Regions from separate parts of the Oceanobacillus sp. CAU 1775 genome, predicted to be linked through region 1. Evidence: a T-box and tRNA genes for the amino acid it is inferred to sense, from the RefSeq annotation. Region 1 holds a T-box; the other holds one or more tRNA genes.
What was found. The T-box of region 1 lies ahead of metG (methionine--tRNA ligase). A T-box ahead of a tRNA ligase gene usually reads a tRNA of that ligase, here a tRNA-Met.
Positions count from the first base shown of each region.

Region 2: it encodes a tRNA-Met, which carries the amino acid that the T-box ahead of metG (methionine--tRNA ligase) is inferred to sense. The anticodon was not compared.

Region 1 covers NZ_JBTLRO010000007.1:98,977-107,200, forward strand. Annotated here, with positions in the region: gene ACXYMZ_RS12835 (ABC transporter ATP-binding protein) at 1-606, opposite strand, end outside; gene ACXYMZ_RS12840 (hypothetical protein) at 1,181-1,687, opposite strand; gene ACXYMZ_RS12845 (hypothetical protein) at 1,846-2,514, shown strand; gene ACXYMZ_RS12850 (hypothetical protein) at 2,675-2,878, shown strand; gene ACXYMZ_RS12855 (GNAT family N-acetyltransferase) at 3,058-3,591, shown strand; gene ACXYMZ_RS12860 (GrpB family protein) at 3,661-4,173, shown strand; gene ACXYMZ_RS12865 (GNAT family N-acetyltransferase) at 4,200-4,697, shown strand; T-box leader at 4,745-4,985, shown strand; gene metG (methionine--tRNA ligase) at 5,032-6,666, shown strand; gene ACXYMZ_RS12875 (hypothetical protein) at 6,831-6,998, shown strand; gene ACXYMZ_RS12880 (DsbA family oxidoreductase) at 6,998-7,642, shown strand; gene ACXYMZ_RS12885 (IclR family transcriptional regulator domain-containing protein) at 7,697-8,146, opposite strand.
Region 2 covers NZ_JBTLRO010000008.1:9,294-17,517, forward strand. Annotated here, with positions in the region: gene tilS (tRNA lysidine(34) synthetase TilS) at 1-784, opposite strand, end outside; gene ACXYMZ_RS13220 (protein kinase domain-containing protein) at 846-1,781, opposite strand; gene ACXYMZ_RS13225 (vWA domain-containing protein) at 1,744-2,484, opposite strand; gene spoIIE (stage II sporulation protein E) at 2,544-5,000, opposite strand; tRNA gene ACXYMZ_RS13235 (tRNA-Met) at 5,247-5,320, shown strand; gene ACXYMZ_RS13240 (S1 domain-containing RNA-binding protein) at 6,222-6,605, opposite strand; gene ACXYMZ_RS13245 (FtsB family cell division protein) at 6,679-7,059, opposite strand; gene yabQ (spore cortex biosynthesis protein YabQ) at 7,095-7,631, opposite strand; gene yabP (sporulation protein YabP) at 7,628-7,930, opposite strand; gene ACXYMZ_RS13260 (RNA-binding S4 domain-containing protein) at 7,984-8,224, opposite strand, start outside.

The DNA of each region.
Region 1 (8,224 bases):
GTCACACATTAATTCAATTTCCGCTAAAAGATGGCTAGAGATAATTACAGCAACACCTTGTTCTGTTGCTAATCTACGAATATATTGCCTGATTTCTCTAATGCCAGCAGGATCAAGTCCATTTGTTGGTTCATCAAGGATTAGAACTGATGGTTTATGTAACAACGCTTGTGCAATTCCAATTCTTTGGCGCATTCCAAGTGAATAGCGTCCAACCTTTTCCTTCAATGCTTTTTCAAGACCAACTAGACTTACCGCTTCATCAATGTCTGCTTGCGTAATTCCAGGAATCATCCTTGCATACTGTTGCAAGTTCTGGGCTCCTGTTAAAAATGGGTAGAGTTCAGGATTTTCTACAATCGCTCCGACTTCACGAACTGCTTCTTTAAAATTAGATTTTATACTATTACCGAGAATATGTACGTCACCTTCAGTAATACTCATAAGTCCAACCATCATTCGAATGGTAGTTGTTTTCCCGGCGCCATTAGGCCCAATAAGTCCAAATACTTCCCCTTTATTGATCGTGAAAGACAAATCTTTAATGATTTCTTTCTTGCCAATACGTTTGCTCACATTCTTTAATTGCATGGCAGCTTCTGTCATTCATTTCCCTCCTAAATCTTTCTGTCTTGTACATACGAGAAACCTTTGGAAGAAGTTTCATATTTTTGGGAAATTGAATAATTATCCTCACGAGTTATGTGGTATATCAGGAGGATTTTGTATAGTTATTTGATTGACTTTTCATTGATTAAAAGGGATCTTAATGGAGCTTTACTATCGGCCAGTAAAAGTCTCGAGATGGTTTTTGTTGACCGATAGAGCCTATCTATCGGCCACCAAACTTCGGGAAACAATTTTGAGTGACCGATAGAATGCCTTTATCGGCCACCAAACTTCAGGAAACAATTTTTATTGACCGATAGAACGCTTTTATCGGTCACCAAATTTCGGGAAGCAATTTTTATTGACCGATAGAACGCTTTTATCGGTCACCAAACTTCGGGAAACAATTTTTATCGACTGATAGAATGCTTTTATCGGCCGATAAAACTCCAGAAGCAGTTTTTATCAGCCGATAGAAACTGAATGCATACGGATCTGAATAATATATTCTTTAAAAGCTTATTACACACATCAAAAAAGAAACAAAAAGATCGTAAAAGACTTTAAAAGATTATGTCTCGCGACAGAACACGATGACTTCATATGGGGTAGTTTGTGCTGGAATGCTTTTTGTAGTAGGTCCGTAACTGACGATTAAATTACGATTTGATAGAGACGCAGTAAACGGTTGGGCATTTGTAAGGTAAATCGGGGTCTGAGAAGAAATATTTAAACGTAAGCTACCGTCGCTACTAAGTAATTGTTCATCAAAATAATCTACCTTCGCATTTTCATAAGGACTTTCCTTTACAATAACTAGAGCTTTATATTGTGGCGGATAAATAAGAATGACTGGCACATCGCCATCATAATACCCTGTGATCCAGTCACCAATAGAAACTATTTCGTGATTGTAAAAGTAAGTATCTGGTCCGGCAATAAAGTTTACGATCAAACCTTCATTATTTTCAACGGTAATAAACTTTAAGCAACCAAATTGTGTATCATTTGGATCGCCTATCATATCTTCTATTTGTGTGATTCGACCACGAAAGGAATGGAAATTTATTTTACTCATTTCAGTGTCTCCTCCTGCTTTTAGTATTACAATATGTATTTTAAATGTAGTGGTGATTTAAAAATTCACTGTCATTCATGATGAATTATATTAATGAAACCATTTCAACTCTTCACTCGTAAAGTAGGAAAGAACTTTAATAGAAGTAGGTGAACGCCATGTTAGGATTTTTTCGCCGTTGGAAGCGTCAACGAACTATTAATAAAGTTAAGGCTGGAGATGGTCACGCTCTAAAAGAATATCGCTTTTATCATCTGCTTTCTCGTTCCCTATTTTATGCTAGATTACGAGAAGAGGATGGAGAAATTCATACATATGCTGTGGATGTAAATTACTTCAGTGAGGAATCAAAAGCTGATTTGTATCGTGATGGGAAGCATGCAGCTACTTCAAAGCTTCCTGCAATTTTCCCTGTTCCAGATGGGGTTATAGAAGTAGGAGTAAGTACTTTCGGGTTAACACGGATGCATTACGTGACGAATGAAAAAACAGAGCATCAGCTATATCCTGACAGTGCATCTACAGAAGGACTTCGTATGAGGTTTGATGCAAAATATCCGAATATAAGCAGATTTATTGGATTACTAGCAGTGATTATATTGCTTACTTCCATTGTAGTTGGTCTGCCACAATTATTAGAAGTCATTACGAGCTTCCCAATTATCTACGAAAATATTGGAACCTTTGAATCTCCTATCTCTTTACCAAATTGGTTGAACTCAACACTATTTACAGCAGGGATAATAGCGGCATTGGAGCGCGCTCTGACGCTTAGAAATCACTGGTTGATTGATATGGAGACGACTTGGTGGGATAGTATTGGATAAGAAAATTTTTAAAAGTCATTAGACATCCTGTTAATTGTTACAGATTTATAGACAAAACTTTGAACGATTTGTGAAACATATCACAAAAACCTTCCTTTATCCCTGTTAAGGCTTATAATCAAAGTAAGAAGAAAATACTCCCTCTAGGAAGGTGCTAATAATGACAGGAACAGCGCTATTAATTAACAAGGACCGTACCGTCAGAGTTTTGGAAAATGTAACACATGACACTTATGAAGAACTAGCTACTCAATTAAATACAACTCAAGCAGAATGTAAAATTGATGAGAAAGTCGTACAGTTTGGTTCTATCATTAAAGTAGTATGGTGTGACGATACAATTGACTGGAATTATGGATACTAATTTAAAACTTTTATAATAAAATGAAAACTTGCTTTGAGAAGAATTTCTCTAGGCAGGTTTTTTTGGTTATGATGAAAGCGCTATTATGAAAAATATTGGGAGATATTCATTCTCTCATTGAGAAGGTAATAGGTTTACATGTATAATAGCTAAAAATTATAGACTTTGGAGGTGTTGATTTGAAAATCAGAAAACCAACAATAAATGATGCGAAGGCTATTGCAAAAGTTCATGTAGACAGCTGGCGAACTACATATAAAGGGATTATTCCCCAGTCTTTCTTAGACAACCTTAGCTATGAACAACGAGAAAAATTATGGCAAAAAAATCTTGCTGATAAAGAACAGTATATTCTGGTTGCCGAGAATACTGAAGGGCAAATTATAGGATTTGGAACGGCAGCGAAGAGACAGGAAAACAAAATAGAAAACTCAAGTGATCTCACTTCAATCTACCTCCTTGAAGAGTATCAGGGGAAAGGGATAGGTAGACAGCTGTTAGCAGAACTATTCCGTCATTTCGTACATCTAGGCTGCGAAAAAGTATTTGTAGAAGTACTCGACGATAACAAAACGAAGCATTTTTACGAGTATTATGGCGCTACTTTAGTTGAAGAAGTTCAAATTAAGATAGGTGGAGAAGTATTGAATGAACTTATTTATGTCTGGGATGATGTAGCGGGTACCTATAACAAACTAAAAAATAGAAAGTAAATATTTTTAGTATCGGAGCTTTAAAGATTTAAAATCGATTCGTACAATTTCATAAAAGTAGGTGTTTAATTGAGGATAGTAAAAGTAACCTCCTATAATAGTGAGTGGCCTTCCCAGTTTGAAGAAGAAGCAGCTATATTAAGAGAGATTTTCAAAGAAAATTTAATCGCTATTCATCATATCGGAAGTACATCTGTGTCAGGACTACAAGCAAAGCCTATCATTGATATAATGCCAGTTGTTAATGATATTAGTAAAGTAGATCAATTTAATGAACAAATGCAGATAATCGATTATGAACCAATGGGTGAGTATGGAATTACTGGTCGGAAATATTTCCGTAAGGGGAAAGAGGAACGTACGCATCATGTCCATGTTTTTCAATACGGTAGTTATAATATTTTAAGACACCTAGCTTTTCGTGACTATTTACGTGCTCACCCAAATGTGCGTAATAGTTATGGGGAGCTCAAGGTAAAGCTAGCAACCCAATTTCCAAATGATATGGCTTCGTATATCAACGGGAAGGATGCATTAGTTCAAGAAATCGAGAGAGAAGCTATAGAGTGGTTCAGTAATTAAAACATGAATAAACGAGGGAATACAAAATGATTATTCGAGAAGCAAAAAACAGCGATGCAGATAAACTAGCTAACCTTATCCAACATGTCGATGCAAGTTCCCAATATATGCTCTGGGAAGCAGGAGAAAGAGAGTTGTCTCCTGAAAAACAATTAAAGATGATTGAAAGCCTGCAGAGAGAAGCGAACTCCAATATATTTGTCGCAGAAAATAAGAATGAATTAGTTGGCTATTTATTTGCCATCGGTGGAAAAGCTAGAAGGAATAAACATAACGTATATATTGTGATAGGAATTTCTGATGAACATCGAGGAAAAGGTATTGGAACAGCTTTATTTCAAAAATTAGAAGAATGGGCTTCTAATCATGATATTCATCGTTTAGAGCTCACAGTGATTATTGAAAATGAAGCAGGAATTAATTTATACAAAAAAGTAGGCTATGAAGTTGAAGGAACAAAAAGGAAATCATTATATATTGATGATAAGTATGTAGATGAGTATTACATGAGCAAACTAATCTGATTTAATTGCATATAGTATAAATAGATGATAGTATAAATTAAATTTCATAATAAGCGTTGAAGAGGAAAGTAGATAAGTCTAATTTGATAGAGAGCTTCTGATGGTGGAAATGAAGCAAATGAACCTTATTCGAAAATGGCCTAAAGAGCTTTCGTACCGAACTAATAGTAGGCTACGACGAGATGTGCACTCGTTACAACAGCGACAGTATGAACACGTACTGGCAGAGGCAGATAGTGTGAGCTATTTGTAAACTTAGGTGGTAACACGACAATACTCGTCCTAATCGATTCATTCGATTAGGGCGTTTTTTTTATTTTAGGAGGAATGTCAAATGAGTAATATTTTTATAGGTGGAGCATGGCCATATGCAAATGGATCCCTTCATGTAGGGCATCTAGCAGCATTATTACCTGGAGATGTGATTGCAAGGTATTATCGCCAAAAAGGAGAAGAAGTTCTATATGTTTCTGGTAGCGATAGTAATGGAACGCCAATTTCAATTCGCGCAAATCAAGAAAATACAACAGTGAAGGCTATAGCAGATAAATATCACGAAGAATTTGTAGACACCTTTACAAAGTTAGGATTCTCTTATGATTTTTATACAAGAACAGATGCAAACCATCATCACGAAACGGTGCAAAAGATATTTTTACAATTGCTTGAGAACGGATATTTATATAAGAAAAATATTGAACAAGCATACTGTTTGAAGGATGAACAATTTTTACCAGATCGCTTTGTTGAAGGAGCATGCCCAAATTGTGGGTTGAAGGCTCGTGGAGATCAATGTGATCATTGTTCTAAAATTCTAGATCCACTAGACTTGTTAGAGAAGAAATGTAAGATTTGTGGGGAAGAACCAGTAATCCGCGAAACGGAGCATTTTTATTTTTCTTTTAGTGCTTTTCAAAGTAAATTGGAAAGTTATGTAGCATCAGCTGATGAAGATAAACGTTGGAGAGATAATGCAATTCAATTAACGAAAAGGTATATAGAAGAAGGAATTCAAGATAGAGCAGTTACACGTGATTTACCAAATGGCATAGAGGTGCCAGTTGCAGGGTTTGAAGGCAAAAAGATATACGTGTGGATTGAAGCTGTCGCAGGATACTATACGGCTAGTAAGGAATGGGGAAAAATTAACAAAAAGGATATCGGCCCATGGTGGAATAGTGACGCCATTCCTTACTATATCCATGGAAAAGATAATATTCCATTTCATACTGTTATTTGGCCAGCAATATTAATGGGATTAGAAATTGATGGATTGCCAAAACATATCGTATCTAATGAATATATGACATTAGAAAAAAGGAAAATTTCAACGAGAGAGAACTGGGCAGTTTGGGCGCCAGATTTATTAGAAACATATCATCCAGATTCGATTCGTTATTTTCTTATCATGAATGCTCCAGAAAATCGGGATGCAGATTTTTCATGGAGGGAATTTATTTATAGTCATAACGGTGAGTTACTTGGCGCTTACGCAAACTTTGTGAATCGAACATTAAAATTCATCGAGAAATCTTTTGAAGGAAAGGTAGAAGAGCTTCCCATTGATGAAGGTATCGGACGCACTGTTCAAGATTTATATCATAAAGTTGGCCAGCAAATTGAAGAAGGGAATATCAAGAGAGCATTAGAAATTGTTTTTGAGTTTATACGCGAGGCAAATCGATATTTTGACGAACGAAAGCCTTGGCTTTATGTAAAGGAAGACCTACCGCATGCAAAAGAAACCCTAACGAATGCTGTATATATCATTTTAAATGTAGCGCAGCTTTTGCGACCATTTCTGCCTTTTGCTACTGAAAAAGTTGCAGCAATGCTTCATCACGAATTAAATGACTGGAATCCAGTGGTTACACTACCTACATTTATTTCAAATATTGAGCCACTATATGAGCGAATTGATGTAAAGCAAATCGACGAGGAGATAGAAAAGTTAAATCAAGATCACTAATAACTCGAAGCTTTAAATGAGACGTAAATCCTGTGAGCGCATTACTGTTAATAAGCAGGGGTCTTCCCGTATAATAGAAATAGAATGAATCAGGTATTACTCTTAAGTAGATGTATATCAAGTGGTCGTAGATGTTTAATGACAAATAAGGAGGCTGTGTATTAATGACTAAACAAGTAGTGAATGAGAAAACAACAAAAGAAAAACCGCTTTTCGAATTAAAACCACTTCAAGAACTAAAAGGTTTTGATTTTGCGGAATCGGATGCAATGGTCTGTGATATGGAAACAGGAATATGTGGCCTAGCAAACAATGAGAAGGAGAAAAAATAATGAAAATTACAATTTGGTCTGATTTTATGTGCCCATTCTGCTATATTGGTGAAGCACATTTAGATAAAGCTTTAGCTGAGTTTGAACATGCGGATGAGGTAGAAATTGAATATAAGAGTTTCCTACTTTCACCAGATGCTCAGCATGATCCAGAAAAAAACTATTATGAAACGTTTGCTGAACTAAAAGGTATTCCGAAAGAGCAAGTTGACGGTATGTTTGATAACGTTGTAAACATGGCAAAGAACACTGGCTTAGTTATTGATTATGACAAAGCTAAGTTCTCAAGCACAATTCCAGCACACCATGCTTTCCAATATGCAAAAGAGCAAGGGAAGGGCAATGAGTTCTTTGAGAAATTTTATAAAGCACATTTCTCAGAAGGTGAATTGTTAAGTGATCCGGAAACAATCGGCCGTTTGTCTGAAGAAATCGGTCTTGATAAGGAAGCAGTTCTTCAAAGTACACAAAATCAGTCCTTTACGGATAAGGTAAACACGGATATCCAAGAAGCTGGTCAAGTTGGTGTTCAAGGCGTACCTTTCTATGTATTTAACAATAAATATGCTGTTTCAGGTGCACAGCCAGTGGAGCAGTTTAAACAAGTTCTTAAGCAAGTAAGGGAAGAAGAAGTAGGTAGTTAATTTAGTAAAAAAAAATGGTTTCGAACGACTATAAAAGTTGTTCGAAACCATTTTTTAATTGCATAGGAGACTATAAGATTTGAACTTTGTAGATATCTCCTTTTGACAGGGAAAGCATAACCGCCTCTCTAAAAGCATATTTAAGTTTTTCTTATTTAAATGAGCTAAAATTACTTTACCTAATGCAGAGAGGTGTACCTTAGAGCGATTTCCTATTTCATCTTTTGCAGATTCTTTAAAAGGAGCGTGTAAAACTTGAGTCATGACAAGATCAGTATCATCTATTTTTCCTAGATAAGTGCTCATTTGTATATCCTGTGCAATCTGATATAAAGAATGTAGAGATACCCAGCCATTACCAGAAGTTTTGTCGGAAACAGTCTGAAGAATATGTCGATTAAAGAAGTATTTCGTTAATTCTGTCAAAGTAATTCTCTGCGAATTTTTCACCAACTTTAATACAAGTAGGCCTTTGCGTAACGTTGAGACTTGATTTTGTGCCACGTGATCACCTCTGTTGTAGTATATGTGTTATACCCATTCTCTACAAAATATAAAGATAAAGTTTCATTAGATGAAACA
Region 2 (8,224 bases), on a different contig from region 1:
AATTAATTTCCAGTTCCGCTTGTCTATTTTCAGAAGAAAACGTCACTGCATTCTGTACTACTGCTTCTGCTTGCTTTTGTAAAAACCGTTCATCTTCTTGGAGTGTTTCGCTTAAGTGTTGTGCAGTAATATGTATATTGTTATTTTTTTCCTTTAATAAGGGCACAATGTGTTTTCGGTAAAAGTTTCTTGTATAGGTATCTTCAAAATTAGTAGGGTCCGTTCTTACTTCAATTTGATGGTTGGTACAATAGGCTTCTATTTCTGCTTTTGTGACAGCAAGCAAGGGACGAATAATTTCTCCTCCAGCGAAATTTCTTCTAACAGGGATGCCGGAAAACGCAGTTGCAGAAGCGGATCGGACGAGTTTCATCAAGAGGGTTTCTACTTGGTCATCGCCATGATGGCCGAATGCTAGATAATTGCCCCCAAGCTCTTGCATTTTTTCGGAAAAAAATTTGTAGCGCATCTCACGTGCTGCAACTTCGGTACTAACTTTATGTGTTGCTTCATAGGAAGGTACATCAAGTGAGGTACCATGAAATTCTATTTGCCATTTCTTACAAACATCCTCTACATAAGCGAGGTCTTCTTCTGACTTCTTTCCTCTTAGCTGATGATCAACAGAAAGCACGACAAGCTTTAAATTCCACTTTTCACGTCGTTGATAAAGAAAGTGCAGGAGAGCCATTGAATCTGGTCCGCCAGAGACAGCAACTAAAACTTTTGAATTGCTTGTTAAAAGTTGATGTTTATTAATAAATGCTTGTACAGCTTTCTCCATTGCCTTCTCCCCGTTCGCTAATTGTCGATTATTCCTAGTTTAACATGAAAGCTAAATTCTCTTAACTAATAAAGATTGAAAAAAGAATATAAAACATACTTAGTAGAGTAACCCATACCATTTCAAGTGCTCCGTATGATGCCGTTGTTTGTCTGTTAAAATGTTTTGCTTTCTTCCTTTGCATGCTATCTAAAGCACGTTGTAGCTCTCTTTTCATTTGTGCCGCGGTTTTGTACTTGCCACCAAGTGCATTTTTTAATAGATAAGCATAAGGGGTTAATTCACGAACACGATTAATTTTCCTGAATAAATATCTTTCTTTGGCTTGGGTTGGGCGAGAAAAACGTTTTGGGTAGTAAATTTCTAAACATAACATTGCAACTGCAAATAAATCATAGCTAGGTTCTGCTCTTCTTGAACCCATTCCCCAATATCCTCGGTCGTAAAACTCTGTATACTCTTTTATTGCTCGACCAATTTGCGTAATCCCTCCAACATCTACCCAACGCACTTGTGGAGATGGCTTCGCAATAAGTAAATTATCTATTTTTAAATCACCAAATACCCAGCCTGCTTGATGTAAAGCCTCGAGCTTTTCGAGCAGCTGTAAAAGAAGTGGACCTATCCAAACAGAGCCATTCTTTCTAATGAAAGCAGGAATCGTCTCCCCGTGAATATATTCCATAACATAGTAGGAATATGTCGTCCCACCAGGTGCTATCCAATCGTCAACTTCGAATAAAATAGGTCCAAGACGAGTTCCTTGGACCTGTTCCATTGCTTTTAATACATTAACTTCCATGGAGATGGATGTTGATTTATCACTCATTTTAAGAGCGAATCGTTTTTGATTGTTTTGACATAGGTATACGGTTCCTATTGCACCTTCACCGAGTTTACTAATTACTCGATAAGTAGAGCCTTTAAATTTTCCACGAATGATTGTTCCTTGTTTAAGATTAGTAACCTGTTTCTTCAATATCTTGTTCATTGCCATTACGGAAGCTCCTTAACAAGCTTTTTCTTCCAAACTGATACATTGCTTCTTTGATTGCGGGACCAGTAGGGGTGATCCCACCACTTGTAATTTTCGGAAAAACTGCTGAGATCGAATCAAGCTTTGGTGTCCAGTCTAGAACTTTTTGGATACTTTTTCTTTTACCTGGGAAACTATAAATAGCGAAACGGTTTTTCCCAACTCTGGCGTTAAGACTGATAGATAAATCTATTAATGATTCTTTTACCATTTGAAGCTTATGATGCATGCTTGCACTCGTATCTAACAGGATTAGTACATCCAAATCTGTTGTTTCACCAAGTTCTTCTACAACTTCTATGATTTCGCCGCGCTTATCTGGTTCAATATCTTCTAAGGTTTGATTCTTCCCTAAAATCTGTTCCAATTCCTTATTTATAAAACCTTGTATCGTTTGATTCATTGCTTGCTTTGTTACCATCTGTACAGTTTGGGATAATGCCTCGCTATATACAATTTGACTCACGCCTCCCCCTGAGAGTGCAATATCCTCAATTTCCTGAAGACCATGGTTCTCTTCACTTTCATCTGAATCTAAGATACCAATAACATTCACCGTTATCCCTTGATGATAAGCAATTGTAGCAGCTGCGGCTGGATCTTCCCCTTGGTTTGAACAACCATCCGTTAATAGTAAAATTTGTTTTAATGTCCCATTTTTCACGACATCTACCTCCTATTTCTAGTTTTACTAGTTTCACCAGAAAAGAAAGAAGATATACGTTAACCGAGAGCCTTTGTACGGTGAATCGGAATAGATGACCATTTCGGCTTGTTCTTCATTATTTTTGTAACGAGAACTGTCATATCATCATCAATTTCACCTGATCGTGTTCGTATGACCTCTTCTAGTAAAAGATCGGCTATTTCTTGTGGGTCTTCTGTTTTCATTTCTTTTAATTTACGCTTCACCCATAGTTCCGTATTTTCGACATGCTTTGGCCCGTCAAAAATACCGTCACTCATTAAAATAAGCAGGTCGTCCGATTGAAGTTGTTCACTGACTATATCAATATCAACTTCATGAATAATTCCCATTGGTAGATTACTAGCTTCAATTTTTATTAATTCATTGCCTCGCTTGATAAAACTTGGAGCAGCACTTACTTTTAAAAACTTAACCATGGCATGATTTAAATCAAAAACAGCTAAGTCTAATGTTGCGAACATTTCATCCGTTGTGCGTAATGCTAGAATAGAATTGATTGATTTGATTGCTACTTGTTCAGGAATACCAACTTGTAAAATTTGTTGCAGTAAACGTAATGTCTCTTCGCTTTCTTCCTTTGCACGTTTACCATTCCCCATGCCATCACTAATTGCAACGGCAAACTTTCCTTCTCCAAGCTCTATCATTCGGTAACTGTCTCCAGAAATGAACCCGCCACCTCTTGCAGCATTAGCAGCACCTGTTTCTAAAACATATTCTTTTGCAGAACGGAAGGCTAAGTAGCTATACCCATTCGGAAACGGAGAAATCTCCTCTTCTTTCACCACAATTAACTCATTTAAGATATCCGATAAAATTGGTGCGATCACTTTCTCGCCTTCCCCGCGGTAATCGTATATCGATATCGTCATTTCAATATCAACATTTCCTTTATCTAGCTGGTAGATATCTAGCTTTTCTAGTTCGATTCCAAGACTTTTTAATGCTTCAATAATTTGTCGCTCTTGTTTCTCATGGTGTTCTCTTTCTTTAAGGATTTCATTTGCAAAATCATCCATTACCTCAGAGACACCTAATAATTGTTCGGCAACTAAACGTTTGCTCTCTTCCATTTGTTTGCGTAAACGATGATTCGCCATAAAGTAAGTAACTTCTTCTTTCATTACATCGATGACTTGATTTGATTTAACACAATGGTTCTCAAATTCACGCTTCAATTTGCGGTTAAGCTGGTTGTGTTCCGTTAATTCATGCTTCATCGAATCCATCAGTTGGTAGGTCGTATCAAATTCTTTCTTCCAACAACGTTCTTTCATAAAACAACTTTGACAAGATCTTTCCGTTACTTGGCTCAAAAATTGATCCGTATCTCGTTTCTCTTCATTGACTTTCGTTCCAGATTGTCCCGTATCAGAAAAGCTATTTGCTAGTGCATGAAAAACACTAGAAAATTGTTGGACTCTTTTTGAAGTAACGTCTCTCACTTTTTGTAAGTATTGTTGTTGTTCTTTTGTATGTTCTTCTGTACCTGGGATATAACGTGATATATTCGAAAATAAACTTGCTGGAGTTAATAAAAATAAAGTAATCGCAAAAGCTGATTCAATAAGAGAAGCACTTAAGATTGAACTATTTTCATAGATTGTTATTAGAAAAGTACCGACTAGTAGGCCAGTTGACACTCCAATTTTTCTACCTTCCTTCAATAACCCTCCTAGTAATCCAGAAAAAGCAAGAATACTCATTTGATAAAGATTTGCGACATTCGCAAGAGAAAGAATTAATCCAACAACAACCCCAACGGTTGAACCAATTGCCGGCCCACCAACAAATGCAAAAATGAGTACAAAATAACGCGAGAAAATCTGTTCTATTGAAGCATCATAAACTGTCCAACCAATGGTTCCAGTTAAAATGGATGCAATTAAGATAATCATACAAACAATTTCTTCATTTTTTAATGCAGGTTTATAACGTCGTGGTGATAAAAGTGGGAGACTTTGCATAAAGATAAGTACGAGCACTGCCCCTAGTACGCCTTCAACAGAGATTAGCATCCATTCATATGAAGAAATTAAACCATTTATCGAGTAGATAAGGATGCTTGCTAATAATGTTGATAGGGCTACAAGGAATGGTAAAATTATTTTTTCTCTTTTTGTCCGCTTTATTAATGTAGCGAAAACCAGAAAGATAATTGCCGAAAGAAAGATAAATATTGCATGCTGCAGGGAATACGTCCAAGCTCCAAGTGTGATTGCCAATATGGTATGAGGGCTTTTTTTACGTTGGGTCAACCAAACACTAGCTAAGAATGCTAATGCAAAAGGAGAGACCGAGGCAAGAATTACTGCTCGTCCTAGTAAAAAACCTACAATTACTAGAAGAAGTCCCCGTTCGATAAAAAGTATTTTTGCTTTTTCCTTCCATAACTCCGCACGATCCTTTAACGTCCGCTTTCTTCTTACTACATAACCTGACGACTCTACAGATTGTATCAACTCTATCACTCCATTCTTTTCTAATGAGTTAACCACATTGTTTCGTTTTTTGTTGTCAGAATTTAATAGCAAGTCTATTAAATCGTTCGACTCTATTTTAGAAACCGAACAGATTTCAACAAGAAGCATTTATTTTATTTACATTCTTAGAAAGAAGGATAGAATTTTGTTGACACAATGTAAAACCTGCGTTATTATATCATTTGTTGCCCATTTACTAAGATAAATTATCCTAGCGAATGCGTACAACAATCTGGCGGCGTAGCTCAGCTGGCGAGAGCGTTCGGTTCATACCCGAAAGGTCGTGGGTTCGATCCCCTCTGCCGCTATAATACAAAGGTAAAAAAGCCCGTTTAGAAACGTACGAACTGGAATACGGCGTAAGAAGATAAAGGAAACTTGGCGAACGAAGTGAGCCTTAGTTGACTTATCGACTGAAGGCGTATGAAGTTCGATAGTTTCTGGGCTTTTTTACTAGCCGAAATAAAAGCTGAAGGGTGCGTTTAGAGACGTACAAACTGGAGCGCTTCGTAATGAGATAAAGGAAACACAGTGAACGAAGTGAACTGATGTTGACTTATCGATTGGAGAAGTGCGAAGTTTGATAGTCTCTGCACCCTGAAGCTAAACGATATCAAAAGAAAAAAAGACCGTTTAGGGACTTGTAAACTGGACTGCGGTGAAAGAAGATAAAGGAAACACAGTGAACGTAGTGAACTGATGTTGACTTATCGACTGGAAGCGCAGGAAGTTTGCACAGTCCCTGGTCTTTTTTTCTAGATGATACAAAGGTAAAAAAGCCCGTTTAGAAACGTACGAACTGGAATACGGCGTAAGAAGATAAAGGAAACTTGGCGAACGAAGTGAGCCTTAGTTGACTTTCACCACAAGGGTATAAGTGCGACTAAGCCTCTGACTGAAGTCAATCGGCAAGTCTTCTTTATCGACTGAAGGCGTATGAAGTTCGATAGTTTCTGGGCTTTTTTTCTAGACGACACAAAAAGTGAATATGGAGTTGTATTTCAATTCCATACTCACTTTTATTTTCTAACAGCATAAAAAAGAGCAAATTCCTCGTCGGAAAATGCTCTTTTTTTATATAAACAATCGCATGAATAATATACTATTACCGTTCTTCTTTTCCTAGATAAACAATAAAGCAGTAGAATGTCTATTACGACTCTCTACTGCTTTTCTATATTAGAGCATTATGCACTAGATAGTAGACATTTATCCGCGTTTAGCACCTCGACCTCCACGTTTAGACTCGGTGTGCTTTTTAAGAGAGGCTAAGCGGTCCTCTGAATCCTTAAGAAATCGATTCATCTTTGCTTCGAAATTCTCTGTACGTTCTCTCGGGTTAACTTTGCGGACTGGTTTTTCTTTTGCCTTTTTGATAGACAAACCGATTTTACCATCTTTCTCGACATTAATAACCTTAACCTCTACTGTATCACCGACAGTTAAGTGCTCATTAATATCTTTTACATAGTTATCAGCGACCTCACTAATATGAACTAAACCTGTTGTTCCTTTTTCGAGCTCCACAAAAGCCCCGAAATTAGTGATACCTGTAACCTTCCCTTGCAGCTTGCTGCCTACTTCGATTGACATAAAAAAAATGCTCCTCCTTAAAAGATTAAATGTACTTCTCTATCCTATAGTATATGGATGTTCTTATAAAGTGTCAATAAGACGGGTCCTCATCAGGTAGTTTAAAAATCATTTCACCTTTTTTTGTTAGAAAATAGTTGGTTCTTGCGATATCTAAGACATAATCCTCGTCATTCAATAACTCAATTTCTTCCTTTAAAGCTGCTTCCTCTTCCATGAGTTCAGCCAATTCCAGCTCTAGTTGCTGATATTGCTCCGTTTTCTCGGCGTGTAATATCCGTTGATTCCATTGATAAGCAAACATGCCACCAACGATCAACGCTGTCACAATTGAAAATAAAACAAGACGACGAATTAAGCGCTGCTTTTTTCTCTTCTGTCTTTCTATGTATGCGTCATACTGCTGGACATAATTCGAATCTAATTTCGTTACTGTCTTTTTCCTTGTGGACAATGACTTTACCTCCTTCTAAACGTGAGAAACTTTATCTATTTCCTGAATGTACTCTTTATTGTACTATAAAAGCTCTTAAATTTGTGAGAAATTTTCATATTTTTTATTGGCAATGTAGAATAGATAAACTTTCCTAAAAATAAGAAGGGATAAAAGCATATCTTTCCAATTAAAACTACGATAGAAATCACAAGCACGGCGAGTAACTGGATCGGCTTAAAAATCAAAACATATAGGATTCTTTCTATTATAAATAAAACCTTTTTCCCAATCCTAATCAATACTTCCAAGAGGCGTAAATAATATCCTTTTAAAAGTGCTTGGTAAAAAGAAAAGCCGAGTAAACACGCTAAAAAAACATACAGTCTTAACTCTCCTGCATTTACACGGAATAATATATAAAAAATAATTACGGTTTGTAACACCCAAAAGGATATTTCCAATACATATTTGAGTATATTTCTTTTTTTCCAATAGACGGAGAATCTTTGAAAGGTACTTTGAATTATACCCAAATAAACACCACTTAAAACCATAGCAATTATGGTTGCAAATTGTACCGAGAGACTCATCGGAACATCTTACTAAAGAATCCTTTAGTTTTCTCCCCTTGTGTTTCATCAATATAGGAAAGTTCATATATTTTTCCTTTAATAATTACTTTGCCAGCATTTACATCAAGGCTCTTCAACTGCAAGTGTTCTCCGCGGATAATCATATACCCTTGAATTGTTTCTAATAAGAATTCTTCATTATCAAAACTATCTACTTCTTTAACACCAGTTATTTCAAGATTTTTACGGTTCACTAGTTCTACTTTATGATCTCTTTCCGTACGATTACTACCTGCAAGATTATTAAATTCATTCATAGAAAAACCCTCCTTCTTCATTTTAATTTATGAGAGGAGGGACGAGCATAGAACTATTTTTCGATATTCTCTTCTTTCAGAACCGTGTATAACATGCTTGCTTCATCTTTTCGAACAGTTTCTCTCGTATCATTCACTTTGACAGTAACAAGCTTTTGCCCAAAACGAATGGTCATCGTATCTCCTGGCATAACTGTTGTCGAAGCTTTTGCTTGCTGATCATTAATTGTGATTCTTCCTTGATCAGCTACTTCCTTCGCCAATGTCCGCCTTTTAATTAAGCGTGATATTTTC